DNA from 3 places in the Streptomyces sp. NPDC046931 genome. Region 3 is predicted to be linked to each of the others. Evidence: riboswitches for the same ligand, from Rfam matches in the RefSeq annotation. Region 3 holds a riboswitch; each other region holds the start of a gene.

Region 1 (9,883 bases), on a different contig from region 3:
TCCTCATCACTCAGGGGCAGACGTATCTCCAGACCAACCAGGTCTTCGTGGGGCTGGTGATCTACTCGCTCCTCGGTCTGCTCGCCGACCAGTTCGTCCGGGCTCTCGAGCGGGTGCTGCTGCGGTGGCGACCCAGTTATGAGGCGTCATGAGCAGCACGATCGCAACAGAGCCCCGGCGGCAGACCGGGGTCGTCGTCGAGCAGGTGGTCCGTCGGTTCGGTGACCGGGTCGTGCTCGACCACCTCGACCTCGCCATCGCCGACGAGGAGTTGGTGATCCTGCTCGGCCCCTCGGGCTGCGGCAAGAGCACCCTGCTGCGGCTGCTCGCCGGACTGGACCGGCCCGACGGCGGACGCGTGGAGGTCCCGGCACGGCGCGCGATCGTCTTCCAGGCGGACCGGCTGCTGCCGTGGCAGCGGGTGCTGCGCAACGTCACACTCGGCCTGCACGGGCCCGACGCGGAGCAGCGGGCCCGCGAGGTGCTCGCCGAGGTCGGTCTCTCGGGCCGTGAGAAGGCCTGGCCCAAGGAGCTCTCCGGCGGCGAGGCGCAGCGGGTGTCGCTCGCGCGGGCGCTGGTCTCCGAGCCCGAACTCGTGCTGCTCGACGAGCCGTTCGCGGCGCTCGACGCCATCACACGGCTGCGCATGCACGACCTCGTGCGCGCCCTGCGGACGAAGCACCACGCCGCCATGCTGCTCGTCACCCACGACGTCGACGAGGCGATCGCCCTCGCGGACCGCATCGTCGTCATGAGCAACGGCCGCATCGGCGCGTCGCACGAGGTGCACCTCGGCGCCGCGGACCGTGAGGCGAGCGTCGCACGCGAGGAACTACGCGCCCGTCTCCTGGGCGACCTCGGCCTCGCCGGCCAGCACTGACCTTCCCCGGAAAAACCCTCATCCAGCACAGAAAGCGCGACAACCCATGCGAAAGAGAACCAGCAGACTCATCGGCGCCGTCGGCTCGCTCGCCCTGGCGACCACCCTCACCGCCTGCGGATCGGACTCGGACAGCACCGCGCCGCTGAGCAACGCCGTTGACGCGAGCGACGCCAAGCACCCCGAGTGGAGCAAGTACACCTTCACCGTCGGCGACAACGGCGGTGACGGCAGCCAGGAACTGGCGAAGATCACCGGCGTGTTCGACAACGCGCCCTACAAGGTGAAGTTCGCCCGCTTCACCTATGGCCCCCCGCTCGTGCAGGCCGCCGCCTCGGGCGACATCGACCTCGGCAGCGTGGGTGACGTACCGCCGATCACCGGTGCCGCGAAGGAGTACGGCTTCAAGGTCGTCGCCGTCAACCGGTCGCTCACGCCCGGCCAGGCGGTGGAGAACATCATCGTGCCCAAGGGTTCGACGCTGAAGACAGCCGCTGACCTGAAGGGCAAGAAGATCGCCGTTCCGCAGGGCAGTTCGGCCCACGGACTGGGCCTGAACGCGCTGAAGAGCGTCGGCCTCACCCCCAGGGACGCGAAGCTGGTCTTCCTCGACCCGGCGGCCGCCGCCACGGCGTTCAACACCGGCAAGGTGGACGCCTGGTCGATCTGGAACCCGCAGTCCGCGATCGCGGTCAAGAACGGCGCGCGGATCCTGGTGAAGGGTCTCCCGCCGATCGACCAGACGAGCAGCTACTACGTCGCCAGTGACACCTCGCTGAAGGACAGGACCAAGCGTGCCGCTCTCACGGACGTCCTGAAGAGGCTGTCGCGGGAATTCGCCTGGGCGGTCAAGAACCCCGACAAGTACGCGCAGGCGCTCTCGAGGGAGCAGGGCATCCCGCTGGACGACGCCAAGGCATCCCTGGCCGCCTACTCCAACCGGGTGACCCCCGTGGAGCAGTCGGACATAGAGCTGGAGCAGAAGCTCGCCGACGCCTTCCTGGAGGCGGGGCAGATCACCAAGAAGGTGGACGCCAAGTCGATCACCGACAACCTGCTGCCGGCCGGTTACGACAGCTCCAAGCTGAAGGTCACCTCATGAGCGCCGGACGGCAGCTCCACCTCAACGCCTTCCTCATGGAAGCGGGCCACCACGAGGCGGCCTGGCGGCTCCCGCACAGCAACCCCCGGGCCGACTTCGACCTGCGGCACTGGATCGAGCTGGCACAGCTCGCCGAGAGCGCCAAGTTCGACTCGCTGTTCCTCGCGGACGGCCCCGCCCTCATCGGCACCGGCGAGTTCCGGCCGCCGGGCCAGCTGGAGCCGCTGACGCTGCTGACTGCGCTGTCCCAGGCCACCAACAGGATCGGCCTCATCGCCACCGTCTCGTCGACGTACAACGAGCCGTACAACCTCGCCCGCAGGCTCGCGTCCGTCGACCACGTCAGCGGCGGCCGCGCCGGCTGGAACATCGTCACCTCGGCAGGGGCCGACGAGGCCGCCAACTTCGGCCTCGACGACCGCCCCGGCCACGCCGAACGCTACGCCCGCGCCGACGAGTTCCTGACGGTCGCCGAGGCGCTGTGGGACAGCTGGGAGTCCGAGGCCGTCATCGCGGACAAGACCACCGGACGCTACGCCGACCCCGCCCGCCTGCACCGGCTCGGCCACCAGGGCAGGTACTTCAAGGTGGCCGGCCCGCTCAACGTCCAGCGTCCACCGCAGGGCTATCCGCTGCTCGTCCAGGCCGGCTCCTCCGAGGACGGCAAGGACTTCGCGGCCCGCCACGCCGAGGCGATCTTCACCGCGCACACGACGTACGAGCGCGCCGCCGCCTTCTACGCCGACATCAAGGCACGGACCAGAGCCGCGGGGCGGGATCCCGACGGCGTGATCGTTCTGCCGGGCATCGTCCCGTACATCGGGTCGACCGAAGAGGAGGCCCGGGCGCTTGCACGGCAGTTCGACGAGCTGCGCGTCCCGGAGTACGGACTGCGCCAGCTGGCCGCCGTGTTTGAAACGGCTCCGTCCGTCTTCCGGCTCGACGAGCCACTGCCGGACTTCATCCTCGCCAGGCCGAAGCTGGAAGGCTCGCAGAGCCGCTCCGACCTGATCATCGACCTCGCGGTGCGCGAGAAGCTGACGGTCCGGCAGATCATTTCCCGGCTCGGGGGCGGACGCGGCCACTTCGAGTTCGTCGGCACACCCGAGCAGGTCGCGGACACGATCATCGCCTGGTTCGAGGGCGCCGCGGCAGACGGGTTCAACATCATGGCGCCCGCCCTGCCGTCGGGTCTGGCGGCCTTCGCCGAGCACGTGCTGCCGATCCTGCGCGGCAAGGGCCTGTTCCGCGAGGAGTACGAGGGCACGACCCTGCGGGAGCACTACGGGCTTGCGGTTCCCGCGAACCAGTTCCATGACTGACCGGCTTTCCGGGTCCGACCAGCTTCCCCTGGCTGACCCGATCGCGACTCCCGCCGCATCCACTTCCCGGAGCGGCGGGAGTCCGCCCGCGCTGCTGGCGAGGGCCTGTACAAGACGTAGATCGGTGTGAACGCGGCGTCGGGCGGGGCTGCCGTCCACCCAGGCATCCGCGATGCGGGACGGACCTCTTGACGTCGGTGTCGTGTCGGATCGACACTCAATCGGGGAATCCTAGTGAACGGGTAGGGAAGCATGAGGCGCTTTGATCCGGCCGCTGTCCGAGTGAGCCGCCCGCCTCTCCTCCTCACCTCCCGCCGCCACATCGACCTGGAGCGCGTCTGCAGCGCGATCAGGCTCCAGGGCTGAGCCGGGCCCGTCCCGCGCCGACGGCGTCCCCGTTTCCCTTGAGGGGGCGCCCTGAGGTGTAGTCCCCTCCGGTGCGCACCGGTGAGCCCTGCTCCCTCGGCCGACGTCGTTTCCGCCGCGCGTACGTCCGCGCCCGCTCCCCGGGAGAGTCATGACCGTCACACCGCAGGCCGCCCGCGTCACCGCCCAGCCCGTGCCCGCATTCCGCGGCCGAATCGGCAGGGACGCGCGCAGCGGCCACTACGCCGTTCCGGGCCGCTACCGCCTCTATCTGTCGACGGCCTCTCCCGACGGCCTCCGCATCGCCGTCGTACACAGTTTGCTCGGTCTGGACACCGTATGTCCGGCGACTTTCCTGCCGGCCGTGCCCGACTGTCCCGAGGATGGTCACTCGGCTCTGCGCCCGCTGTACGAGGCGAGTGCCCACCGGTACATCGGTCCGGCCGTCGCTCCGGTCCTCAGCGACGACTGGTCCGGACGGATCGTGAGCACTCACGCCCCGGACATCATGCGTGATCTGGCCCGCCGCTTCGGCACCGACGGCCTCTCGCTCTACCCGTGCGGCGCCGAGTCGGAGATCGAGGCCGTCGAGCGGATGTGCGCGCAGAGCATGGACGAGGCGGCTCAGCGTGCCGGTTCGGCCGACGGCGGGCAGGCGGAGCGCGACGCGGCACTCGGGACGCTGCTGGAGACGCTGGGCGCGCTGGAGCGCTGGCTCGTCGGACGTACGTACGTGATCCGTGACGAAGTCACCGTGGCAGACGTCGAGTTGTGGGTGGCCCTGGTCCAGCTCGACACCGTGCACCGCAACCACCTCGACGCCGCCGCGGTCCAGCGCATCGCCGACCACCCGGTGCTGTGGGCCTACGCCCGCCGCCTGGCCGCTCACCCGGCCTTCGGTGCCCACCTCGACCTCGACGGCATCGAACGCCGTCACCACGCCCGGTGCCGGGGCCTGGAGGCAGCCGGAGCGGCCGTCCAGATCCTGGACTGGGCGGCACACTCAGCCCATTAGGTCCTGACATCGATGCCCGAGAGTGACGCCGAGGATGACGCCCCGCTGGCCGAGGCGCTGGCAGACGGTCTCTCCCCGGAGGGAGGCCGGTACGCCGACTACCGGGTCGGCGACAAGGAACGAGTGGTCGTGTTCGCCGGCCGGATCTTCCGCTACGCCGACGACCCTCGCCGGGCGGAAGCGATTGCCCGGGGCGAGCGCTGGCGTGCCGGGGCATCAGCTCGACTGCAAGGCCTGAGGCCAGCACTCCCGGCCCGGGGCCAGTTCCACCTGGTGGACCGGAGTTGACATTCGTTCGGGCCATTGTCTTGACTACGTGCCCAGAACGGTCATGAGTGTCAGCGACAAGCCCTGGCTGGCTGACCGGCAACCCTCGCACCGCGGTGGGGTGCCCCAGGTGACGACCGGACCGATGACGTATCGGTAAGCGCGAGGCCCACAGGGCCGGAACAGTGACGGTGACGCCATGTACGCAGCTCCCAGGACGGCGACACGCCGCCCGCAGGGCTGCGTACAGCCGTACCCGAACCCCCTCGTCGCCGATCGCGCCGTCGATCTGCTCCGCGTGAACAGCGCACTGTGTACCGCACCGGGCAGCGCCCGCTGCCGGGGCTGACACCTCACCGCAGCCCCCGCATCTCCTGACCGACACCGCCCGCGCGGTGTGCCGTCGTCCTCCACGCCCCCGGTACCTCGCCGTCGTCCGCGCCCCCGCACGCCGCCGCGCTTCCGGGGTGTTCCCACCCAGCCGGAGCCCACCATGAGTGAACCCCCTGGCGCCACCGTCACCCTCCCGGAAGCGCCGACCGCCGACGAACGTCGGCAAGCCCTCACTGCCCAGCGAGTCCTGCCGCTACGGAGTCCAGGACGCTGGATCGCCACAGCGGCAGTCCTGGTCCTGGCCGCCCAGTTCGTCCACGGACTGGTCTCCAACCCCTTCTACCAATGGGACCGCTTCGGCTACTGGTTCCTGCGGCCGAACATCCTCGACGGACTCCTCATCACCCTCGAAGTCACCGCCTACAGCGCGGTGCTGGGCCTCCTCGGCGGCATCCTGCTGGCCCTGGCCCGGCTGTCGAAGAGCCCAGTGCTGCGCGCGGTCAGCTGGACCTACGTCTGGGCGCTGCGCTCCATACCGCTCATCGTGGTGCTGATCTTCCTCTACAACCTCAGCGCCCTGTACAAGACGCTGAGTATCGGTGTCCCCTTCGGCCCGGCCTTCTTCACCTTCGACGAGTCCCGGCTCGCCACCGACATGGCCGTCGCCGTCGTCGGCCTCAGCCTCAACGAGGCCGCCTACGCCGCCGAGGTCGTGCGCGGCGGCATCCTCTCCGTCGACCAGGGCCAGCACGAGGCAGCCTCCGCGCTCGGTCTGCCGAAGAGCTACCAGTTCCGGAAGATCGTCTTTCCGCAGGCGCTGCGTTCGATCGTCCCGAACTACGTCAACCAGCTCATCGGCCTGATCAAGGGCACCTCGCTGGTCTTCTACGTCTCCCTGCTCGACCTGTTCGGCACCGCCCAGTCCATGGGCTCCACCTACCCCGGCGACATCGTGCCGCTGCTGCTTGTCGTCACCGTCTGGTACCTCGTCCTGACCAGCGTCGTCTCCGTCATCCAGTTCTACGTCGAGCGGTACTACGCCCGCGGTGCCACCCGCACCCTGCCGCCGACACCGCTGCAGAGGCTCCGCACCGGTCTCACCGACCTGCGGGTCCGCATCCGCCGGGAGGCCGCCGTATGACCGCCGAGACCCTCGAAGCCCTGGCCGGCGTCGAGCCCGCCACCGTCGAGGTGCACGACGTGCACAAGTGGTACGGCACCCACCCGGTGTTGAACGGCATCGACCTGACCGTCCGCCCCGGCGAGGTCACCGTCATCCTCGGGCCGTCCGGCTCCGGGAAGTCCACCCTGCTGCGGGTCATCAACCATCTGGAGAAGCCCGAGATCGGCTACGTCAGCATCAACGGCGAACTGATCGGCGTGAAGCGGCAAGGCGACCGAAGGGAGAGGGGGGTCCCCCCGGCCGAAGGCTGGGGGAGGCTGAAGGAGCTGAGCGAGAGGGCCATCCTCACCCAGCGCGCCCGGATCGGCTTCGTCTTCCAGAACTTCAACCTCTTCCCGCACCTGACCGTCCTCGACAACGTGGCCGCCGCGCCGGTCGCCACCAGGAAGCTCGGCAAGCCCGAGGCCCTGGAACTCGCGCGCGAACTCCTCGGCCGGGTCGGCCTCGCCGACAAGACCGGCGCCTATCCACGCCAGCTCTCCGGTGGCCAGCAGCAGCGTGTCGCCATCGCCCGCGCTCTCGCGTTGCGCCCCGGAGTCATTCTCTTCGACGAGCCGACCTCCGCCCTGGACCCCGAACTCGTCGGTGAGGTCCTTGCCGTCATCAAGGACCTGGCGACCAGCGGCACCACTCTCGTCATCGTCACCCACGAGATCGGCTTCGCCCGCGAGATCGCCGACCGGGTCGTCTTCATCGACGGCGGAAAGATCATCGAACAGGGCCCGCCCTCCGAGGTCCTCGACAATCCCCGGCACGAGCGGACCCGGGACTTCCTCGGCAAGGTGCTCTGACGCGACGCACCCCTCGACTTCCCTCACCCCGCCCTCATCACCTCCAGCGACAAGGAACAGCGATGTCTGCCCACTTCACCCGACGCAGCCTGATACGCGGCATCACCGCGGCGACCGCCGTCGCCACCCTCGCCACCGGGCTCGCCGCCTGCGGTGGCGACAGCGACGCCGCCACCGCGACGGGCGACACCGCCGGCACGGTCACCGTCGGCCGGCTGTCCAACGGTGCCGCCAAGGAGACCACCCTGAAGGTCTCAGAGGTCAAGTCCATCAGCGCCCAGCTGCCCGACGCGATCAAGAAGAGCGGCAAGCTGGTGATCGGCTCCGGCACCCTGCCCTCCGGCTCCCCGCCGCTGGGCTTCGTGGGCAGCGACCAGAAGACCCTCACCGGCTCCGAGGCCGACCTGGGCAGACTCGTCGCGGCCGTCCTCGGCCTCGAACCCGAGGTCAAGCGGTTCACCTGGGAGAACCTCTTCGTCGGCATCGACAGCGGCAAGGTGAACGTCGGCTTTTCGAACATCACCGACACCGAGGAGCGCAAGCGTAAGTACGAGTTCGCCTCCTACCGCAAGGACGACCTCGCCTTCGAAACGCTCAAGTCCTCGAAGTGGACCTTCGACGGCGACTACCAGGCCCTCGCGGGCAAGACCGTCTCGGTCGGCGCGGGCACCAACCAGGAGCGGATCCTGCTGGAGTGGCAGAAGAAGCTCCAGAGCGAGGGCAAGCAGCTCACCGTCAAGTACTTCCAGGACAACAACAGCCTCTACCTGGCCCTGAACAGCGGCAAGATCGACGCCTACCTGGGCCCCAGCCCCAACCTCTCCTACCACGTCACCCAGACCGCGAGCACCCCCGACGCGACCAGGATCGCGGGCCAGTACTCCGGTGCCGGCGCGAGCCTCCAGGGGCTGATCGCGGCCACCGCGAAGAAGGGCAGCGGCCTGGCCAAGCCCCTCACCGACGCGATCAACCACCTGATCGAGAACGGCCAGTACGCCAAGTGGCTCGCCGCCTGGAACCTCTCCCACGACGCCGTCGCCAAGTCCGAGGTCAACCCGCCCGGACTGCCGCTCGACAACTCCTGACCACCGGGTGCCGGGGACTCCACCTCCGCCCGCGGTGGAGTCCCCGCGCGCCGGACACCCGAGCCGCCCACGGAGACCGCCACGCCATGTCCGTCACCACCCTCGACGCCGGCCCCTCGCACATCCTGGACAATCCCGCCTGGGCCGCGCTCACCGGCCCCCACGCCCACTTCGCCCAACGCATAGGCCATGCCGCCCGCTACCACGAGGACGTGGCCCCCTTCCACGCCGTTTCCGACGAGGACGACCCGCGCGCCTGGGCCGACCTCGCCGCGCTCGTCGGCCCTGGCGGCACCGCCTCGGTGCGGGGCGTCACGGAGGTTCCGGAGGGCTGGGAGATCGTGCGCACCGGACACGGCGTCCAGCTCCTGGACACCGGTGTGCGCGCGGAGCCCGACAGGGAGGCCGTACGGCTCGGCCCCGACGACGTGCCCGAAATCCTCGACCTGGTCGCCCGCACCCAGCCGGGGCCCTATCTGCCCCGCACCGTCGAAATGGGCACCTACCTCGGCATCCGCCACCAGGGCCGGCTGATCGCCCTGGCCGGCGAGCGGCTGCACCCGCCCGGCTGGACGGAGATCAGCGCCGTGTGCACCGATCCGGACCACCGCGGCCGGGGCCTGGCCACCCGCCTCGTCCGCGCGGTCGCCGCCGGCATCAAGGAACGCGGTGAACGCCCCTTTCTGCACGCCGTGGCCACCAACGCGAACGCGATCCGGCTGTACGAGTCGATCGGCTTCACCCTGCGCCGACGTACGGTCTTCTCGCTCGTACGGCACACCGGCGCCGCCGTTCTGGAAGAAACGGCATAGCTGTGCCGTTGTGCTTGCAGAAGGCGACTGCCCGGACCGTTCGGACGGAGGTGCGACACGTGACGCGTGTACGCCGCGCCGTCCGCCTCCACTCCCGGCCCCACATCGACCTGCAGCGCGTGGCCGGCTCCCTCTGTAGCTCCTGACCCTCCCCCAGCCTTCGGCCGGGGGACCCCCATCTCCCTGCGGTCGCCCAGCGCCGTGCGCCCCGATTCCCGTGGGCCGGCGATCTCGTACGGACCTTCAGGAAGGCATCCATCCGTGTCCACTTCTCCTTCGCTGCACCTTGCCGTCGCCCTCGACGGCACCGGCTGGCACCCCGCCTCCTGGCGTGAGCAGGTCGCCCGTCCCCGGGACCTGTTCACCGCCGGATACTGGGCCGACCTGGTCGCCGAGGCCGAGCGCGGCCTGCTCGACTTCGTCACCTTCGAGGACGGACTCGGCCTGCAGTCCTCGCTCCCCCAGTCTCGGCTTCGCTCGACCGGGGGGACCCCCATCGGCGCGTTGGACGGCCGCACCGACCAGGTCCGCGGCCGCCTGGACGCCGTACTGATCGCGTCCCGCATCGCACCCCTCACCCGGCACATCGGTCTGGTGCCGACCGTGATCACCACTCACACGGAGCCGTTCCACATCTCCAAGGCGATCGCCACCCTCGACTACGTCAGCACCGGCCGGGCCGGCCTGCGGGTGCAGATCACCGCTCGCCCGCACGAGGCCGACCACT
Region 2 (9,883 bases), on a different contig from region 3:
CAGCAGACGCACCACGTCCTCTGCCCGTGCCACCAGTCCACCTTCGACCTCTCCGACGGTGCCCGGGTCATCTTCGGCCCGGCCGGTCACGCCCTGCCGCAGCTGCGCATCGGCGTCAACGCGGACGGCTACCTCGAGGCGCTCGGCGACTTCGAAGAGCCCGTCGGTCCTGCTTTCTGGGAGCGCGGATGAGCACTACACCGAGCAACTCGAGTCGATCTGCCGCCGACGCGGCGGGCACTTCGCGCGGAAGGGCACCGGCCGGCGAGCGACTCGCCGACTGGGCCGACGGCCGCCTGGGGATCTACTCCCTGGCCAAGTCGAACCTGCGCAAGATCTTCCCCGACCACTGGTCGTTCATGCTGGGTGAGGTCTGCCTCTACAGCTTCATCATCATCATCCTCACGGGTGTGTACCTGACGCTGTTCTTCCACCCCTCGATGAACGAGGTGGTGTACCACGGCTCGTACGTGCCGTTGCAGGGCCAGCTGATGAGCGAGGCGTTCAACTCGACGCTGCACATCAGCTTCGACGTCCGGGGCGGTCTGCTGATCCGGCAGATCCACCACTGGGCGGCGCTGGTCTTCCTCGCCGGCATGTTCGTGCACATGATGCGCGTCTTCTTCACGGGCGCGTTCCGCAAGCCGCGTGAGATCAACTGGCTGTTCGGCTTCCTGCTGTTCGTCCTGGGCATGTTCACCGGCTTCACCGGCTACTCGCTCCCGGACGACCTGCTCTCCGGCACCGGTGTCCGCTTCATGGAGGGCGCGATCCTGTCCGTGCCGATCGTCGGCACGTACCTGTCGTTCTTCCTCTTCGGCGGCGAGTTCCCGGGTGGCGACTTCGTGGCCAGGTTCTACTCGATCCACATCCTGCTGCTGCCGGGCATCATGCTCGGCCTGGTGGTCGGCCACCTGATCCTGGTCTTCTACCACAAGCACACGCAGTTCGCGGGTCCCGGAAAGACGAACAACAACGTCGTCGGCATGCCGCTGCTGCCGGTCTACATGGCCAAGGCCGGAGGCTTCTTCTTCCTGGTCTTCGGTGCCATCGCGGCCATCGCGGCGGTCGCCCAGATCAACCCGATCTGGGCCATGGGTCCCTACCGTCCGGACCAGGTGTCCACCGGTGCCCAGCCCGACTGGTACATGGGCTTCTCCGAGGGCCTCATCCGTACGATGCCGGGCTGGGAGATCAACGTCTGGGGCCACACGCTCGTCCTGGGAGTGTTCATCCCGCTGGTGATCTTCCCGCTGGTCCTGGTCGCGATCGCGGTCTACCCGTTCATCGAGTCCTGGGTCACCGGTGACAAGCGCGAGCACCACATCCTGGACCGCCCGCGCAACGCGCCGACGCGTACGGCCTTCGGTGCCGCCTGGATCTCCTGGTACTTCGTGCTGCTGGTCGGTGGCGGAAACGACATCTGGGCCACCCACTTCCACCTGTCGATCAACGCGATCACCTGGTTCGTCCGCATCGCCTTCTTCGTGGTGCCGGTGCTCGTGTTCATCGCCACCAAGCGGATCTGCCTCGGCCTCCAGCGCCGCGACCGCGACAAGGTGCTGCACGGCCGCGAGTCGGGCATCATCAAGCGGCTGCCGCACGGTGAGTTCATCGAGGTCCACGAGCCGCTCAGCCAGGAGGCGCTGCACACGCTCACGGCGCACGAGCAGTACAAGCCGGCCGAGATCGGCCCGACGGTCGACGAGAACGGCGTCGAGCGGAAGATCAAGGGCTCGGAGAAGCTGCGTGCCAAGCTGAGCAACGCCTACTACGGCGAGGACAACCAGATCCCCAAGCCGACGGTCGAGGAGTACAAGGAGATCACGAGCGGCCACGGCCACCACTGATCGCTGCGCGCGCCACGCCACGGTCGAAGGGCCCCGTCCTCCCCGGACGGGGCCCTTTGCCGTGCCCCGGGCTGGATAGGGTGGACCTGTTCGAGATGTGCGTCCCGTCCGGGACACCGACCCAGGAGCGGCTTATGAGCGCTGTGACCCCCGCAGGAGGCGACACCGCGGCGGGCCGTTCCTGGCCCCAGGTGCTGAACGGGCTGCTGGACGGCCGTGACCAGAGCGCGGACGACACGGCCTGGGCGATGGACCGCATCATGCGTGGTGAGGCCACGGACGCGCAGATCGCCGGGTTCGCGGTGGCGCTGCGCGCCAAGGGCGAGACGGTGGAGGAGATCACCGGTCTGGTCCGGACCATGTACGAGCACGCCAATGTCATCGAGGTTCCGGGGCCGACGGTGGACATCGTCGGTACGGGCGGCGACGGCGCGAAGACGGTGAACATCTCCACGATGTCGTCGATCGTGGTGGCCGGCACGGGCGCCAAGGTCGTCAAGCACGGCAACCGGGCCGCGTCCTCCGCGTCCGGGGCCTCGGACGTGCTGGAGAAGCTCGGTGTCAATCTCGAGCTGACGGTGCAGCGGGTGGCCGAGGTGGCCGAGGAGGCCGGGATCACCTTCTGTTTCGCGGTGAAGTTCCACCCGGCGCTGCGGCATGTGGCCGCAGCGCGCGGACAGCTCGGCATCCGTACGACGTTCAACGTCCTCGGCCCGCTGACCAACCCGGCACGGGTGAGGGCGCAGGCGGTGGGTGTCGCGGACCCGCGGATGGCGCCGATCGTGGCGGGAGTGCTCGCCGAACGCGGGAACTCCTCCCTGGTCTTCCGGGGGGACGACGGACTGGACGAGCTGACGACGACCTCGACCTCACGGGTGTGGGTGGTGCGCGACGGCAAGGTCACCGAGGAGTCCTTCGACCCCCGCGACGTCGGCATCGAGCTGGTGCCGGTGGAGGCCCTGCGGGGCGCCGACGCGTCGTACAACGCGGAGGTCGCGCGGCGGCTGCTGGACGGTGAGACGGGGCCCGTCCGGGACACCGTGCTGCTGAACTCGGCGGCCGCCCTGGTGGCCCTGGAGCCGACGGGAGCACCACTGGCCGAGCAGCTCCGCGCCGGGATGGAGAAGGCGGCGGAGTCGATCGACTCGGGGGCCGCGAAGCGGACCCTGGAACGCTGGGTGGCCGCGAGCAACCGCTAGCACCGTATGGCGCGCACGGCGGGGGGAGCCCGGCACGGCCAGGCTCCCCTCCCTTTCGCCGCTCCCCGTCTTTCGCCGTGGCGTCCCGTCCCGGCGGGGACGCGCGCCCCACATCCCGGCATCCGGACGGAGTTGCGGCCGGGCGATCACCTCCCGTAGCGTCCTGTCCAGGTCATGAGCGACAGCCACTCGGCCCCGGCCGGCTGTCCGGCAACCCTCCGTCCGTGGCGGGGTGCCCCGGGTGAAGACCGGGCCGTAGGCAGCGAGGTCTACGGCAAGCGCGGACCCCTCACACGCCGGTGGATGAGCGTGGGGCCAGGGGTCCTGGTCGTTCGAGGGAGCCTTCCGTGAGCAAGCGAATGCGCTAGGGCCGCAGAGCCCCGCCTCCGCATCACCTTCTTCCCCCTCTTTTCCTTTTCCCGCGCCGTCGAGGCAGCCGCGCGCCGTTGTGCGTGCCCTCCGGCGCGGTGATCCCATCTGCCTTCACGGGAGTGCGCTCATGTCCGTCTCCACCCTTGCCGCCGACCAGTCCGTTTGTGCCCCGCTGCCCGTTCTGGGCCGGGATGTCAGCGTCCCGCTCGTCACGGGCGGGGAAGTCACCTACGCCGCGCTCGACTACGCGGCCAGCGCCCCGGCGCTCCAGCGGGTCTGGGACGACGTGGCGGCGTACGCGCCGTACTACGGCAGCGTCCACCGCGGTGCCGGGTACCTGTCGCAGCTGTCCACCGATCTCTTCGAGAACGCGCGCCGGACCGTCGCAGAGTTCCTCGACTGCCGCGAGGGCGACCAGGTGGTCTTCACCCGGTCCACCACCGACTCGCTCAACCTTCTCGCCGCCACCCTGCCGGCCGGCTGCCAGGTCTTCGTCTTCGAGACGGAGCACCACGCCTCACTGCTGCCCTGGCGCGACGCCCGGGTGACCTTCCTCGACGCCCCGCGCTCCCCGCAGCAGGCCGTCACCACCCTGGGGCGCGCCCTGGCGGACCGCGAACCTCACGGCCCGGCCCTCGTCTGTGTCACCGGAGCCTCCAACGTCACCGGTGAGCTGTGGCCCGTACGGGAGCTCGCGGCGGCCGCCCACGCCCACGGCGCCCGTATCGTCCTGGACGCCGCCCAGCTGGCCCCGCACCACCCCGTGTCGGTCAGGGACCTCGACGTGGACTGGGTCGCCTTCTCCGGCCACAAGCTGTACGCCCCCTTCGGCTCCGGCGTGCTGGCGGGCCGCTCCGACTGGCTGCGCGAGGCCGAGCCGTACCTCGCGGGCGGCGGCGCCAGCCGCAAGGTCACCCGGCGCACGGACGGGGGAGTGGACGTCGAGTGGCACGAGACCGCCGCCCGGCACGAGGCCGGTTCGCCCAACGTGATCGGCGCCTACTCCATCGCCTCCGCCTGCAAGGCCCTCACGGAAGCAGGCTTCGAGGCGCTCGTCGCCCGTGAACAGCACCTCGTCCGCGAGGTCAGGGCAGGGCTCGCCCGGATCCCGCAGGTCAAGGTGCTCTCCCTCTTCGGTGACGACGCCCCCCGGGTCGGCGTCCTGTCGTTCGTCGTGGAGGGCTGGAACAGCTCCCACTTCGCCGCCGCGCTCTCCGCCGAGTACGGCATCGGCGTCCGGGACGGTCTCTTCTGCGCCCACCCGCTGGTGCGCACCCTGCTGGGCGGCGACCCGGGCACCCAGGGCGAGTGCGGGGCCCCCGAGGCCGCACCCGGCGAGAGGTCCCTGAACGCCATCCGCGTCAGCTTCGGCGCGGGCACGCCCGACGAGCATGTGGAGCGTTTCGTCCGGGCGGTCGGGGAACTGGTCAGGGACGGCGCGCAGTGGAAGTACCGCACGCAGGACGGGCGGTGCGTTCCGGCGGTCTGACCGCGGGTCCCGTCACCGTCCGCCTGCGCGCCCACGGTGACGGGCCGTGCGCCGTGCGGGAGGCGCCGCCGCGCCCCAGGCTAGTTGTCGAGCCCGATCGCGAACGCCGCCTCCAGATCGTGCTGGGAGTACGTGCGAAAGGCGACATGCGTATCCGTGGCCAGGACGCCGGGGATCTTGCTGATCCGGCCGGGGATGACGTCCGCCAGATCGTCGTGCGCCTTCACCCGGACCATGGCGATGAGGTCGTAGGTGCCGGTGACCGAGAAGACCTCGCTGACGGAGTCCAGCGCGGCGATCGACTCGGCGATCTCGGGGATCCGGTCCACGCTGGTCTTGATGAGCACGATCGCGGTGATCACGGCTGGCGTTCTCCCTCGGGGGCCTGGGCTGGAGGTTTCACCCTACTCGTACTGCCGTAGCGCACCCAGGCATAGAGGAAGCCCAGCGCGAAGCCCACCAGGTGGGCCAGGTAGGCGACGCCCGGGCCCTGACCGGCGCGGCCCGCCGCGATCCACTGGAGCGTCGCCCAGAACGGCAGCACCACCCAGGCGGGAAAGCGCAGCGGCAGGAAGAAGAGGAACGGGAAGAGACTGGTCACCCTGGCTCCGGGGAAAAGGAACAGGAACGCGCCGAGCACCGCGGAGATCGCCCCGGAGGCCCCGACCAGCGTCTGTGCGGAGTCGGCGTTGGCCGCCGCATACCCGAGCAGCGCGAGAAAGCCGCAGCCCCCGTAGAACAGGGCGAACTCCAGATGGCCCATCCGCTCCTCGGTCATCGCCCCGAAGACATAGAGGAACAGTATGTTGCCGAGCAGATGCACCCAGCTGCCGTGCACGAACAGTGCCGTCGCGGGCGTGAGGACGGCCCGCGGGGCCCCGCTGAACAGCTCCGTGGGCACCACGCCCCAGCGGGTGAAATAGGCCTGCTGGGCGGCGAGCAGCTCGTCGCCCCTGCCGTACGCCGGATTCAGGCCCGAGGCCGGTCCCAGCGCGAAGATCAGACAGCACAGGATGATCAGTCCGTACGTCATCGGCGCCGGCTGTCCTCGCAGCGCCCTGCCGGCCGTCCTGCTCCAGGTGCTGATCATGGGACAGAGCATGGCGTAACCGGACCGATCGGCACAGAGTGCCTCGCCGTGGGATAGGGGCGGGCGGCGACTCCCTGCCAGGCCGTAGGGTTACGACCCACATGCTCCAGGGAAACTGGCGCATCACGGAGACTGGAAGAAGAGGGAAGACAGCGACGATGACGGTTCCCCTGCCGACCGAGACGACCCGCTGGCGCTGCACACTCTGCGGCAACCTCACCCGGTTCGACGTGACCCGCTCGTCGAAGGTCGTCGAGTATGTGCACCTCGATCTGGCCGGGGAGCCGAAGGTCGAGGAGCGCAAGGTGGTCAGTGAGACCATCGAGTCGGTGCGTTGCCGTTGGTGCAACGCACTGGACCAGGTGGAGCTCGTGGACAGGCCGGGTGCCGGCTCCTGAGGGAGGCGGCCCCGCACAGGCATTGGGGTGACGGATGGTGGAGACTTCGGGCGGGGAGCCGGTCGACGGCACCGCTGAGGTGCTCGACCGTCCGCTGCCCGACGGAGTGCGCCGACGGGTCGTGCAGATCGTCTCGGACGGCTTCGGCGGGCTGACTCTGGCCGAACTGCCCGCACAGTTGCGACAGTACGCCCGGTTCGCCCCGAACCGTCGGGCCAAGTTCGCCGGCAACGCCATGGCGGCGGCCCTGGAGACCGACGCGCTGTTCCGGCAGCGGATCGCGGAGAAGCTCAGAGAGGCCCAGCCGGAACTCACCGGCGCCCTCGACTCCGGCTCGCCGCCTCCGGCCGCGGATCCGCTCGACGTGGCGGCCGCGGCCTATGTGCTGCGCCCCGCGGGCTGGGTGAAGCTGGTGGCCGCCGCGGGCGAGGAGGCCCAGCGGGCGGACGCCGAGCGCGCCGACGAGGAGAACCGGGCCGAGCTGGAGCGGCTGCGCGAGGAACTGGCGGTCGCCCGCGAACAGACCCGCACCGAGACCGAACGGCTGCGTGGGGAGCTGGAGTCCGCCCGCAAGGATGCCGAATCGCTTCACCGTAAGCTGCGTGCCGCGCTCAGTGACGTCAAGCGCGGCGAGGCCGCCCTGCGCAAGCTCCAGGGCGAGGTGGAGGCCGTGCGCGCCGAGGGGCAGGCGCAGCTGTCCGCCGCCGAGAGCGAGGCCCGTCGGCTCAAGGCGCGCCTCGGCGAGGCGGAGGCCGCCCTGGAGGCCACCCGCCGGGCGGTGCGCGAGGGGCGCAGCGTCGAGGACATGCGGCTGCGGCTGCTGCTCGACACCGTGCTGGACGCGGCCCAGGGGCTACGGCGGGAGCTGGCGCTGCCGCCGGTCTCGGTACGGCCCGCGGAGACCGTGGACGCCGTCGAACCGGGACGGATGACGCCGAAGGACATCGCCGCCCGGGCGCTGTCCGAGAACGATCCCGCCATCCTCGACCAGTTGCTCGCGCTGCCGCAGGCGCATCTGGTGGTCGACGGTTACAACGTCACCAAGACCGGCTATCCGCAGATGCCGCTGGAGAAGCAGCGGCTCAGGCTCCTCGGGCAGCTCTCGCAGCTCGCCGCGCAGACCGGTGCGGAGGTCACCTGCGTCTTCGACGGGGCCGAACTGGCCGCCCCCGTGCTGCTCGCGCCGCCGCGTGGAGTGCGGGTGCTGTTCTCCAAGCCGGGCGTCACCGCCGACGAGTTGATCCGTCAGCTGGTGCGGGCGGAGCCGCCGGGCCGGCCGGTCATCGTGGTCTCCACCGACCGCGAGGTGGCCGACGGGGTCGCCCGGGCCGGCGCCCGCCCCGTCGCGTCGGTGGTCCTGCTCAAGCGGTTTTCCAGGGCATAACGGACTTCCTTGCCGAACTTGCCCGTTGCGCCGAACATCCCATGAGACACCTACGCACCAACTGCAACGTCCGCCTGGCATGCCCGAATTGGACCGGCCTTCGCGCAACGTAGCGTCAAGGCTGTATCACCCCACGTGAGTTCCGCGCAAAGAATGCATTGCCCCACGGGAATTTTTCCGCTCAGGATTTGAACTGATCACAGCATGGTCACTAGGGTCTGGCCTCGAACCTCCGCACGGGTGATCACTCACAAGGGGTGAGTGACGGCGGAGGGCACCGCCCGCCGGCGTGTCGGTAGGCGGCTGGAGGAAGAAGGAGCTCGCCCCCGTGGCGTCCCACCGTCGACCCAAGCAGCCGAGCCGCACCCGTGTGACCGTGCTCACCACCGCCGCCGCCGCTGCCGTGGCCTTCAGCGCGCAGGCCGCCAACGCCGCGCCCAGCGAGAAGCCGAGCAAGGACGAGGTCAAGTCCAAGGTCGACAAGCTCTACGAAGAGGCGGAGAAGGCCACCGAGACCTACAACGGCGCCAAGGAGAAGCAGGACAAGCTGGAGAAGCAGATCTCCACCCTGCAGGACAAGGTCGCCCGGGGCCAGGACGAGCTCAACCAGCTGCGCGAGGGCATCGGCACCATGGCCAGCGCCCAGTACCGCACCGGCAGCATCGACCCCTCCCTGCAGCTGTTCCTCTCCTCGAACCCGGACGACTACCTCGACAAGGCGTCCACGCTGGACCAGTTGAGCAGCCAGCAGGTCGAGGCGCTGAAGAAGATCCAGGAGAAGCAGCGCGAGCTGGCCCAGGAGCGCCAGGAGGCCTCCGACAAGCTCAAGGACCTCGCCGCCACCCGGACCGAGCTCGGCAAGAAGAAGCAGGAGGTCCAGGGGAAGCTCGCCGCGGCGCAGAAGCTGCTCAACTCCCTGACCGCCCAGGAGAAGGCGGCACTGGCCGCCGAGCAGAGCCGGGCCAGCCGGGCCAGCGAGCGCAACGTCCTCAGTGGCGACACCGGCTCCGCCTCCAACAGGGCCGCCGCGGCGTTCTCCGCCGCCCAGAGCAGGCTCGGCTCGCCCTATGTGTACGGCGCAACGGGTCCGTCCTCCTTCGACTGCTCGGGCCTGACCTCCTGGGCGTACGCGCAGGCCGGCGTCTCCATCCCGCGCACCTCGCAGGAACAGGCCAACATAGGCACCCGGATCTACTCGGTGAACGACCTCAAGGTCGGCGACCTGGTCTTCTTCTTCAACGACATCCACCACGTGGGCCTCTACGCCGGCAACGGCCAGATCCTGCACGCCCCGCGCACCGGCACCGTCGTCCGCTACGAGTCGATGAACACCATCGGCGGACCCTTCATGTTCGGCGTCCGGGTCTGACCGGGTCCCCCGCCGACCCGGACATCACTCCGCCCGAACGGGCGAATTCCAGCGACGCCCGCTGACTCCGCGCCCCGCCGATGACCTGCGTCAGCGGCGGGGCGCCCCGTTGTGCCCCCGTCACGCTCTTTGGACCGAGCGTGATCATCCGGCTACTGTCTGCCGCGTTTCCCCCGCCGTGCGGCGGGGCTCGTCAGCGGAAGGGAGTGCGACCGGTCGTGGGGTCCCATCGCCGCCTTGCACCAACCGGCCTCGCCCGGGGCCGTGGCGCCGTGCGCCTGGTGAGCCGCAGGGGCGCGCCGGAGGCGAACCAGGCTCTGAAGAAGGCAGCCACAGTGCTGTACGCCGCTGCAGCCGCCACGGCGCTCGGTGCCACACCGGCGGACGCCGCGCAGCCCCGCGACCCCCGGGTCACGGTGGACCGGCTGTACCAAGAGGCCGAGCAGGCCACCGAGGCGTACAACAAGGCGACCGAGGACGCCGGTTCGCTGCGCCGGGAGGTCGGCCAGGCCCAGGACCGGATCGCCCGTCAGCAGGACCGCGTCAACTCCCTGCGGGACGCGCTCGGTTCGCTCGCCGGGGCCCAGTACCGCTCCGGCGGCCTCGGCTCCGCGCTCGGGCTGCTGCTGTCCGACGACCCGGGCGAGTACCTGGACCGGGCGGCCGCCCTGGACCGGATCGGCTTCCGCCAGGCCGGGCAGCTGAGGGAACTCCAGAGCGCCCTGCGCGAGC
Region 3 (9,883 bases):
CGACGAGGTAGCCGTGGGCGCCGTGGATCTCCACGCCGTCGAAGCCGATGCGCTCGGCGTCGGCCGCGGCCTGGGCGAACGCGCCGATGACGGCGTCCAGATCGGCCCGGTCCATGGCCTTGCCGGTGACCTCGGTGCCGCCGATGCGCAGACCGGAGGGGCCTACAGCGGGGGCCTCGGCGAACGGGGGCTGACCCTGCTCGCGGACCATGCCGATGTGCCACAGCTGCGGGACGATCGTGCCGCCCACCGCGTGCACCGCCTCGGCGACCTTCGCCCATCCCGCCAGCTGCTCCTCGCCGTGGAAGCGGGGCACGCGGTCGCTCTGACCCGCCGAGTCGTGGCCCACGTATGTGCCCTCGGTGACGATCAGACCGACACCGGCGGCGGCCCGGCGGGCGTAGTACGACAGCACGTCCTCACCGGGAACGCCGCCCGGGGAGAACATGCGGGTCATCGGGGCCATGACGATCCGGTTCGGGACGGTGAGGCCGTTGAGGGCCATCGGCCGGGACAGGATCCGGGCCGCGCGGGAGGCGGGGGGCGTGGTGACGGTCACGTGGGGACTCCTCGGGGGTGGGCTCTGGCGACCAGCGGGTATGTGCACGCGCATTGTTGCACCTGCTCAAACAAACGCCCGCGCGGTGTCGCGCATTCCACACACCGGGCGGCCGCCGCGTGACCCCGGACACGCCCGAGGGCGGCACCCTCTGTGGGAACAGGGGGTGCCGCCCTCGGCAAGGACGTTGATCAACCTTCAGGTCGATCAGAAGTCCATGTCACCGCCCGGCATGCCGCCACCGGCGGGCGCGGCGGCCTTCTCCGGCTTGTCGGCGATGACGGCCTCGGTGGTGAGGAACAGCGCGGCGATGGAGGCGGCGTTCTGCAGAGCGGAACGGGTCACCTTCGCCGGGTCGATGATGCCTTCCTTGACCAGGTCGACGTACTCGCCGGTCGCGGCGTTCAGGCCGTGACCCGGGGTCAGGTTGCGCACCTTCTCCACCACGACGCCGCCCTCGAGGCCGGCGTTGACGGCGATCTGCTTCAGCGGGGCCTCGAGCGCCAGCTTGACGGCGGCGGCACCGGTGGCCTCGTCGCCCTGGAGCTCCAGCTTCTCGAAGACCTGGGAGGCCTGGAGCAGGGCCACGCCACCACCGGCGACGATGCCCTCCTCGACGGCCGCCTTCGCGTTACGGACGGCGTCCTCGATGCGGTGCTTGCGCTCCTTGAGCTCGACCTCGGTGGCGGCACCGGCCTTGATGACGGCCACGCCGCCGGCCAGCTTCGCCAGGCGCTCCTGGAGCTTCTCGCGGTCGTAGTCGGAGTCGCTGTTCTCGATCTCGGCGCGGATCTGGTTCACGCGGCCCTGCACCTGCTCCGGGGAGCCGGCGCCGTCGACGATCGTGGTCTCGTCCTTGGTGATGACGACCTTGCGGGCGCGGCCCAGGAGGTCCAGGGTCGCGTTCTCCAGCTTGAGGCCGACCTCCTCGGAGATGACCTCGCCGCCCGTGAGGATGGCGATGTCGCCGAGCATGGCCTTGCGGCGGTCGCCGAAGCCCGGGGCCTTGACGGCCACGGACTTGAAGGTGCCGCGGATCTTGTTGACGACCAGGGTCGACAGGGCCTCGCCCTCGACGTCCTCGGCGATGATCAGCAGCGGCTTGCCCGACTGCATGACCTTCTCGAGGAGCGGGAGCAGGTCCTTGACCGAGGAGATCTTGGAGTTGGCGATCAGGATGTACGGGTCGTCGAGGACGGCCTCCATACGCTCCATGTCGGTGGCGAAGTACGCCGAGATGTAGCCCTTGTCGAAGCGCATGCCCTCGGTGAGCTCGAGCTCCAGACCGAAGGTCTGGGACTCCTCGACGGTGATGACGCCTTCCTTGCCGACCTTGTCCATGGCCTCGGCGATCAGCTCACCGATCTGGGTGTCGGCGGCGGAGATGGAGGCCGTGGAGGCGATCTGCTCCTTGGTCTCGACGTCCTTCGCCTGCTCCAGCAGGGCGGCGCAGACGGCCTCGACGGCCGTCTCGATACCGCGCTTCAGAGCCATGGGGTTCGCACCGGCGGCCACGTTGCGCAGGCCCTCGCGGACCAGCGCCTGGGCGAGCACGGTCGCGGTGGTCGTACCGTCACCGGCGACGTCGTCCGTCTTCTTGGCGACTTCCTTGACCAGCTCGGCGCCGATCTTCTCGTACGGGTCCTCGAGCTCGATCTCCTTGGCGATGGAGACACCATCGTTGGTGATCGTGGGGGCGCCCCACTTCTTCTCGAGGACGACGTTGCGGCCCTTGGGGCCGAGCGTCACCTTCACGGCGTCCGCGAGCTGGTTCATGCCGCGCTCGAGGCCGCGCCGCGCCTCCTCGTCGAACGCGATGATCTTGGCCATGTGAAGTGGTCCCTCCAGGACTGGGGGTGATTCCTTCGGACCGCGCCCGCGCCCGCGACGGACGGCCCCGGCCGGAGGTTCCTTGCCCCACCCGGCCCGCGGCCTCACCGACCCGGTCCATCTTTGTCACTCTCACCTTCAGAGTGCTAACGCCAATGATTAGCACTCGGCCCCCCCGAGTGCAAGGCGCGCCGACGAAGCGGGCTCGATGAGGGGTGGTGGCCGGGTGGCGGTTGGGCGCAGGGCGCGCCCGCGAAGCGGGGTCGTCGAGAGGGGCGCGCGTGCGGTTCTGCCGCACCCCCTCACACCTCACCCCGCCCGGCCCCGGACAGACCGAGGGGCCCGTACCCCATGGGATACGAGCCCCTCGACACGTCGAACAGTTCAGTCGTCGGCGCGCAACCTCAGCCTGCCAGGCGGACCATGTCCGCCTGCGGCCCCTTCTGACCCTGCGAGATCTCGAACTCGACCCGCTGACCCTCTTCCAGGGTGCGGTAGCCGTCCATCTGAATCGCGCTGTAGTGGACGAATACATCCGCACCACCGTCGACCGCGATGAAGCCGTACCCCTTCTCCGCGTTGAACCACTTGACGGTGCCCTGAGCCATGCCTAACTCCCCTATTACTGGCCCTTGCACAGATCCACACTTCGCGGATCCGGGTCAGACCTCACCCCCCAACGGTTGGGGGCGTGCGCCGGAACGCGTCGACCGCGGCTGAATGTATCTGTCCAACTGCCGTCTGCAACAGGTCAATCGGACGAGAAATCCGGGCATGACCGGTCGGGAATGTACGAAGAATTCACCTGAATTCAGGGCAAGTCGGGCCCGACAAAAGGAATGGATGGCGTAAAAGCCCCGCCTACTTTGGCTGCTTCTAGTCGGGTGGGCCGCAGGGGCCGGCGGCGTCCGCCGGAGGGACCGGGAACGCGTTCCCCAACTGTACCGCGCTCAACCATACAGAATTGCCCCCTCCGCTTCTCTCACGGAGAGGGCAATTCGATGAACTCTCGGTGTTGTCGTTACCGAGGGTAATGGTCGTACGGGAGGTGAGCGGCCGTCAGCCGCCCGCGACCGCCGGGATGATGGAGACGCCCGCACCGTCCGGCGTCGCCGTGTCCAGACCCTGCTCGAAACGCACGTCGTCGTCGTTGACGTACACGTTGACGAAGCGGCGCAGCTTGCCCTGGTCGTCCAGGACGCGGGCGGCGATGCCGGTGTGGTTCTTCTCCAGGTCGGCGATGACCTCGGCGAGGGTCGTGCCCTCGGCGGCGACCTCGGCCCGGCCCCCGGTGTAGGTGCGCAGGATGGTGGGGATGCGAACGGTCACGCTCATGCGAGGCCAGCCTCTCGGAAGGAGTCCAGGGTCGGACGGATCGTCGCGGTGAGGCCGGTGCCCGCCACCGCGTCCAGGGTCTTCAGGCCGTCGCCGGTGTTGAGGACGACGGTCGTCTTCGTCGGGTCGAGGACACCGCTCTCGATCAGCTTGCGTGTCACGCCCACCGTCACACCGCCCGCCGTCTCCGCGAAGATGCCCTCCGTACGGGCGAGCAGCTTGATGGCGTCCACGATCTGCTCGTCCGTCACGTCCTCCACGGCCCCGCCGGTGCGGCGCGCGATGTCGAGGACGTAGGGACCGTCCGCCGGGTTGCCGATCGCCAGCGACTTGGCGATCGTGTCGGGCTTCTGCGGCCGTACGACGTCGTGGCCCGCCTTGAACGCGGTGGACACCGGCGAGCAGCCCTCGGCCTGCGCACCGAAGATCTTGTACGGACGGTCCTCGACCAGCCCGAGCTTGATCAGCTCCTGGAGCCCCTTGTCGATCTTCGTGAGCTGGGAGCCGGAGGCGATCGGGACCACGATCTGGTCCGGCAGCCGCCAGCCCAGCTGCTCGGCGATCTCGTACGCCAGAGTCTTGGACCCCTCCGCGTAGTACGGACGCAGATTGACGTTGACGAAGCCCCAGCCCTCGCCGGCCGGGTCGCCGATCAGCTCCGAGCAGAAGCGGTTCACATCGTCGTAGTTGCCCTCGATGCCGACCAGCTCGCCGCCGTAGACCGCGGCCATGACGACCTTGCCCTGCTCCAGGTCGTGCGGGATGAACACGCAGGAGCGAAAGCCGGCCCGGGCCGCCGCGGCGCCGACCGCGCCCGCCAGGTTGCCGGTGGAGGAGCAGGAGAGGGTGGTGAAGCCGAAGACACGCGCCGCCTCCAGCGCCTGGGCGACCACGCGGTCCTTGAAGGAGTGCGTCGGGTTGCCGGAGTCGTCCTTCACATACAGCCCGCCGGTCACGCCCAGCTCGCGCGCCAGGTTGTCGGCCTTGACCAGCTTGGTCCAGCCCGGGTTGAGGTTCGGCTTGTCGGCGACGTCCGCCGGGACGGGCAGCAGCGGCGCGTAGCGCCAGATGTTCGCGGGGCCCGCCTCGATGCGCTTGCGCAGTTCCTCGGTGTCGTAGCCCGAGAAGTCGTAGGCGATCTCCAGCGGGCCGAAACACTCCTCGCAGGCGAAGACCGGGCCGAGCGGCACCCGATGGCCGCACTCACGGCAGGACAGGGCCTTTGCCGGACCGAGGTTCACGGAGTCGGTGGGGGTTGCAACTGTCTGCACAGCCATGTCAGGCGAGGCCCTTTCTCCTCATCTTCCTCACGACGCATCTCGCCGTGAGACGGATTTGGCACCTTCCCTAGCCGGGAGCCTCGCGGTGGAAGACGAGAATCGGCTGGAGGGTTGCCGGGGCTTCATCGGGCCGTGTCCCTCTGCCCCTCTGGATGAGCTGTATGCGGTTGTTTCACTGGTGATGAGCGGCGGCGACCCACGACATGCGATGGTCACCGGCGTTGTTCAAGACTGTAACCGAAGGCCACGACAGTTGAGATAGTCGTCCGAACCGCGAGATGGATCACCACATGTGAGGAGCCGCAGACTGTGCTGGAAGAAGTCGAGCGCTGGCTGAGCACCCGCTCCTGGTCCGTGGCCGATCGCCCGCTCCATCAGATCCTGGCCGCCAAACGCTCCTCTGGCTCGTCGGTCAGCGTCGTGCTGCCCGCGCTCAACGAGGAGGAGACGGTCGGCGAGATCGTCGCCGTCATCCGCCACGACCTCATGCAGCAGGTGCCGCTCGTCGACGAGATCGTCGTCGTCGACTCGGGCTCCACGGACCGTACCTCCGAGGTGGCCGCGGCGGCCGGCGCGACGGTGGTGCACCGCGACGCCATCCTGCCGCGCATCCCCGCCGTGCCCGGCAAGGGCGAGGTGCTGTGGCGCTCCCTCCTGGTCACCCGCGGGGACATCATCTGCTTCGTCGACGCGGACCTGAGGGAGTTCTCCTCGGACTTCGTCTCCGGGATCGTGGGCCCGCTGCTCACCGAACCGGGGGTGCACCTCGTGAAGGCGATGTACGACCGGCCGCTGACCCCGGCCGGTGAGCACGCCCCCGGCACGGCCGCGGCGGGCCAGGGCGGCCGTGTCACCGAGCTGATGGCCCGCCCGCTGCTCAATATGCACTGGCCTCAGCTGGCCGGCTTCGTACAGCCGCTCGGCGGCGAGTACGCCGCCCGCCGCTCCCTGCTGGAACGGATCCCGTTCCCGGTCGGGTACGGCGTGGAGCTGGGCATGCTGGTCGACGCCCTGCACCTGGTGGGCCTGGACGCGCTGGCCCAGGTCGATGTCGGCGTGCGCCTCCACCGCCACCAGGGCGGTCAGGCGCTCGGCCGTATGGCCGCGGCGATCTACCGCACCGCACAGCTGCGGCTGGCCCGCGGCCATCTGATCCGCCCCGCCCTCACCCAGTTCGAGCGCGTCGAGGGCGGCTTCGAGCCACGGACTTACGCGGTGGACACGGAGGAGCGGCCGCCGATGACGGAGATCACGGAGTACGCGAACCGGCGGGCGGCCTGAGCCTTCGCCTCCGCCGGCGACGGCCTGCGGCCGTCACGCCGCCGGTCGTATACGGCTCCGCATACGGCCGAAGGGAACGTTTGAGCGTTTTCGCCTCGGGCTAGGTTTCGTGGCATGGTTTCGAATGCGGCTTCCGTTCTCGTGGCGTCCAACCGCGGCCCGGTCTCGTACGCGCTGGACGAGACCGGACGGCTCACCGCCAGGCGCGGCGGGGGCGGACTGGTCTCCGGCCTGTCGGCGATCGGCCCCGGCACGGACGCGGTGTGGGTCTGCTCGGCGCTGAACGACAGCGATCGGGAGGCCGTACGGCGCACGGGCGGTGCGCTCGATCCGGCCGACACCGGCGGCCAGCGCGTACGGATGCTCGACATCGACGCGCAGATGCACGCCGACGCGTACAACGGCATCGCGAACTCGGTCCTGTGGTTCGTGCACCACATGCTGTACCAGACGCCGATGGAGCCGGTCTTCGACGCGGAGTTCCGGCGGCAGTGGGCGGCGTACGAGAGATACAACCGGGCGTTCGCCGAGGCGCTGGCGCAGGAGGCGGCCGAGGGCGCGGCGGTCCTGGTCCAGGACTACCACCTCACCCTGACTCCCCGGATGCTCCGCGAGCTGAGGCCCGACCTGCGGATCGGCCACTTCTCGCACACGCCGTGGGCGCCGCCGGAGTACTTCCGGCTGCTGCCCGACGACATCGCCGCGCAGGTGCTCGGCGGGATCCTGGGCGCGGACCGGGCGGCGTTCCTCACCGAGCGGTGGGCGGGCGCGTTCACGGACTGCTGTCATGCGGTCCTCGGCCCGGGCATCCCCGCCGGCACCCGCATCGGTGTCCACGGGCTGGGGGCCGACGCGGAGTTCCTGCGCGAGCGGGCGCACCGGCCGGACGTGGCGGAGCGGATGCGCACCCTGCGGGACCAGATCGGCACGGCCCCCGACGGCGGACCCCGCAAGACGATCGTGCGGGTGGACCGCACGGAGCTGTCCAAGAACATCGTGCGCGGGCTGCTGGCCTACGAGGAGCTGCTCCAGTCGCGTCCGGAGTGGCGCGAACGGGTCGTCCACGTGGCGTTCGCGTACCCGTCCCGGCAGGACCTGGCCGTCTACCGTGACTACACGGCGGAGGTCCAGCGGGTGGCCGCGGAGATCAACTCCCGTTTCGGGACCCCCGGGTGGACCCCGGTGGAGCTGCACGTCAAGGACGACTTCGCGCGCTCGCTCGCCGCGTACCGGCTGGCGGACGTGGCCCTGGTGAACCCCATCCGGGACGGTATGAACCTGGTCGCCAAGGAGGTCCCGGTGGTCTCCGACGAGGGCTGTGCGCTGGTGCTGTCGCGGGAGGCGGGGGCCTACGAGGAGCTGGGCGAGGACGCGGTGACGGTGAACCCGTACGACATCGTGGGCACGGCCCGGGCGCTGCACGAGGCGCTGTCGATGGGGCCGGGGGAGCGCGCGGAGCGCACGAAACGGCTCGCCGCGCAGGCCACGGCGCTCCCTCCGGCCCGGTGGTTCCTGGATCAGCTGGCCGCGCTGGACGGCTGACGGCCGCCGCGCGCCATCCGGACGGTACCGGAGCACTTCACCGGACGGTTCCGGGGGCGCTTCACCGGGCGGCCCCAGGAGCACTTCACGCGAGCCTGCCCGCCAGGGCCCTCAACAGCGCCACGACCCCTTCCGGGCCGTCGGTCACGAGATCGGCCCTGTCGGCCAGTTCCGTGACCTCCTCGCTGCCGCTGCACACCAGCAGGCCGGGGACGCCGTCCGAGCGGAGTTTGTCGACCGCGGCGAAGGCCGGGAGATCGCCGAGATCGTCCCCCACGTACATGACCGCTCCGGCGCCGACCTCGCGGACGTACTCCGCCAGGGCCACTCCCTTGTCCATGCCCGGCGGGCGCAGCTCCAGGACCATCCGGCCGGGTTCGACGATCAGGCCGTGGCGGGCGGCGAGGCCGGAGAGCGGTTCGCGCAGGGCCTCGAAGGCGGCCTGCGGATCGTCGGCGCGGCGGGTGTGCACGGCGACGGCCCGCCCCTTCTCCTCGATCCAGGTGCCCCGCCAGGCACCGATCTCGTCCAGGAAACCGGGGAGTTCGGCCCGGACGGCGGCGACGCCGGGATGCGGGGCGGGAGCGTTGACGGTGCCGGTGCGGGCGTCCCAGCGTTCGGCGCCGTAATGGCCGAGGACGACGAGGTGGTCGAGGCCGGGCACTCCGGCGAAGCCGCCGTGGCGGACGGCGACGCCGGCCGGGCGGCCGGTGACGACCGCGACGGAGGCGACCTTCGGGGCGAGCGCCGCTAGAGCGGGGACCGCGTCCGGGTGGGCGCGGGCCTGGTCGGGGTCCGGGACGATCGGGGCGAGCGTCCCGTCGAAGTCGAAGGCGAGGACGGCCCGCTCCGGCCGGGCGAGGATGGCGTCGAGACCGTCGCGCCCGGCCGGAGTGGCGGGCGTCGGCAAGGAGTCCGTGTGGCTGCCCATGCAACGACCCTATCCGCGTGGGAGGCGATGCACGCCTGCCTCACGAATCCGGCGCCCCGCGCGGTCGGCGCCCCGCGCGGTCGGCCCGCGCGGTCGGCCCGCGCGGTCAGCGCTCCGAGCGGCGGGCGTCGCGCAGACGGCGGAGGCGGTTGACCGTGACCGGGGCGTGGGCCAGGGCCCTCGGGTCGTCGAGGAGGGCGTTGAGCAGCTGGTAGTAGCGCACGGGGGCGAGACCCAGCTGCTCACGGATGGCCCGTTCCTTGGCCCCCGGCCCGGAGAAGCTGCGCCCCTCCAGGGCGAGGACGGCCTTCTCTCGGGGGTTGAGCTGTTCCATGGGGGAACGGTAGCCGCAGGGGCCGACAGAGCGGACCGCTCGGCCGGTCGCGTCAGCCGGTCGCGCTGTCCGCCGTCACCGCCGCCCGCTGGAGCCGGCCAAGGATGGCCTCCGGGTTGCCGCCGGGGCCGACCGCCTTGCCGATCTGCTTCTTGATGTCCGCGCTGACACCCGCCCAGGACGTCTTGCCGACCGGGTACAGCTCCGAGCTCGGCAGCTGCTCCAGGAAGGGCTCCAGAGCCGCGTCCCGGGGCGACGCCGCCATCGTCTCCTGCGCCGAGTTCGTGACCGGCAGCAGGTCGTACCGGCGCGAGAAGTCCAGCACGTTCTTCTCGTCGTACACATAGTCGAGGAACTCGCGGATCTGGTCCTTGTGGCCGTTCTGCTTGAAGGCCATCATCCAGTCGGCCACGCCCATCGTGGACTTCGCCCGGCCGCCGACCCCCGGCATCGGCACCATGCCGAAGTTCACGCCCTTGGCCCGCGCCGCCTTCATCAGGGAGGGATGGCCGTTGAGCATGCCGACCTCACCGCGTGTGAACGCGGCGAAGGCGTCGGCGCGGTTGAGCCGGCCCGGCGCCACCGGGCCCGTCAGCCCCTTGCCGACCAGTTCGTCCTTCAGCCAGGTGAAGGTGCCCACGTTCTGCGCGGAGTCGAGGTCGTATGAGCCGAAGCCGTCCAGGTAGCCGTCGCCGCCGCTGAGCAGCCACTGCATGGTCTCCGCCTGGGCCTCCTCCGGCCCGAGCGGCAGCGCGAAGGGGAACTTCACGCCCTTGACCTTGAGCGCCTGC

Evidence for each region. A riboswitch is a leader RNA that binds a small molecule or an ion and turns the genes downstream of it on or off. The one in region 3 is predicted to bind S-adenosylmethionine.
Region 1: linked by a shared signal. The riboswitch ahead of ABZ876_RS17630 (amino acid ABC transporter permease) and the one ahead of thrC (threonine synthase) in region 3 are both predicted to bind S-adenosylmethionine.
Region 2: linked by a shared signal. The riboswitch ahead of ABZ876_RS07365 (aminotransferase class V-fold PLP-dependent enzyme) and the one ahead of thrC (threonine synthase) in region 3 are both predicted to bind S-adenosylmethionine.

What each region holds. Positions count from the first base shown of each region.
Region 1 covers NZ_JBEYWX010000008.1:257,450-267,332, forward strand. Annotated here, with positions in the region: gene ABZ876_RS17600 (ABC transporter permease) at 1-152, shown strand, start outside; gene ABZ876_RS17605 (ABC transporter ATP-binding protein) at 149-880, shown strand; gene ABZ876_RS17610 (aliphatic sulfonate ABC transporter substrate-binding protein) at 927-1,982, shown strand; gene ABZ876_RS17615 (LLM class flavin-dependent oxidoreductase) at 1,979-3,304, shown strand; gene ABZ876_RS17620 (glutathione S-transferase C-terminal domain-containing protein) at 3,822-4,685, shown strand; gene ABZ876_RS17625 (hypothetical protein) at 4,698-4,973, shown strand; SAM riboswitch class IV at 5,013-5,121, shown strand; gene ABZ876_RS17630 (amino acid ABC transporter permease) at 5,446-6,426, shown strand; gene ABZ876_RS17635 (amino acid ABC transporter ATP-binding protein) at 6,423-7,259, shown strand; gene ABZ876_RS17640 (transporter substrate-binding domain-containing protein) at 7,322-8,344, shown strand; gene ABZ876_RS17645 (GNAT family N-acetyltransferase) at 8,431-9,156, shown strand; gene ABZ876_RS17650 (putative leader peptide) at 9,216-9,302, shown strand; gene ABZ876_RS17655 (LLM class flavin-dependent oxidoreductase) at 9,418-9,883, shown strand, end outside.
Region 2 covers NZ_JBEYWX010000003.1:36,243-46,125, forward strand. Annotated here, with positions in the region: gene ABZ876_RS07350 (Rieske 2Fe-2S domain-containing protein) at 1-192, shown strand, start outside; gene ABZ876_RS07355 (cytochrome bc complex cytochrome b subunit) at 189-1,850, shown strand; gene trpD (anthranilate phosphoribosyltransferase) at 1,985-3,049, shown strand; SAM riboswitch class IV at 3,220-3,336, shown strand; gene ABZ876_RS07365 (aminotransferase class V-fold PLP-dependent enzyme) at 3,549-4,910, shown strand; gene ABZ876_RS07370 (Lrp/AsnC ligand binding domain-containing protein) at 4,991-5,272, opposite strand; gene ABZ876_RS07375 (rhomboid family intramembrane serine protease) at 5,269-6,000, opposite strand; gene ABZ876_RS07380 (hypothetical protein) at 6,159-6,398, shown strand; gene ABZ876_RS07385 (NYN domain-containing protein) at 6,433-7,782, shown strand; gene ABZ876_RS07390 (NlpC/P60 family protein) at 8,111-9,151, shown strand; gene ABZ876_RS07395 (NlpC/P60 family protein) at 9,370-9,883, shown strand, end outside.
Region 3 covers NZ_JBEYWX010000004.1:405,788-415,670, forward strand. Annotated here, with positions in the region: gene ABZ876_RS11555 (NADH:flavin oxidoreductase) at 1-559, opposite strand, end outside; gene groL (chaperonin GroEL) at 767-2,389, opposite strand; gene ABZ876_RS11565 (cold-shock protein) at 2,794-2,997, opposite strand; gene ABZ876_RS11570 (MoaD/ThiS family protein) at 3,449-3,724, opposite strand; gene thrC (threonine synthase) at 3,721-5,001, opposite strand; SAM riboswitch class I at 5,020-5,163, opposite strand; gene ABZ876_RS11580 (glucosyl-3-phosphoglycerate synthase) at 5,314-6,285, shown strand; gene ABZ876_RS11585 (trehalose-6-phosphate synthase) at 6,400-7,827, shown strand; gene otsB (trehalose-phosphatase) at 7,913-8,758, opposite strand; gene ABZ876_RS11595 (DUF3263 domain-containing protein) at 8,865-9,092, opposite strand; gene ABZ876_RS11600 (extracellular solute-binding protein) at 9,145-9,883, opposite strand, start outside.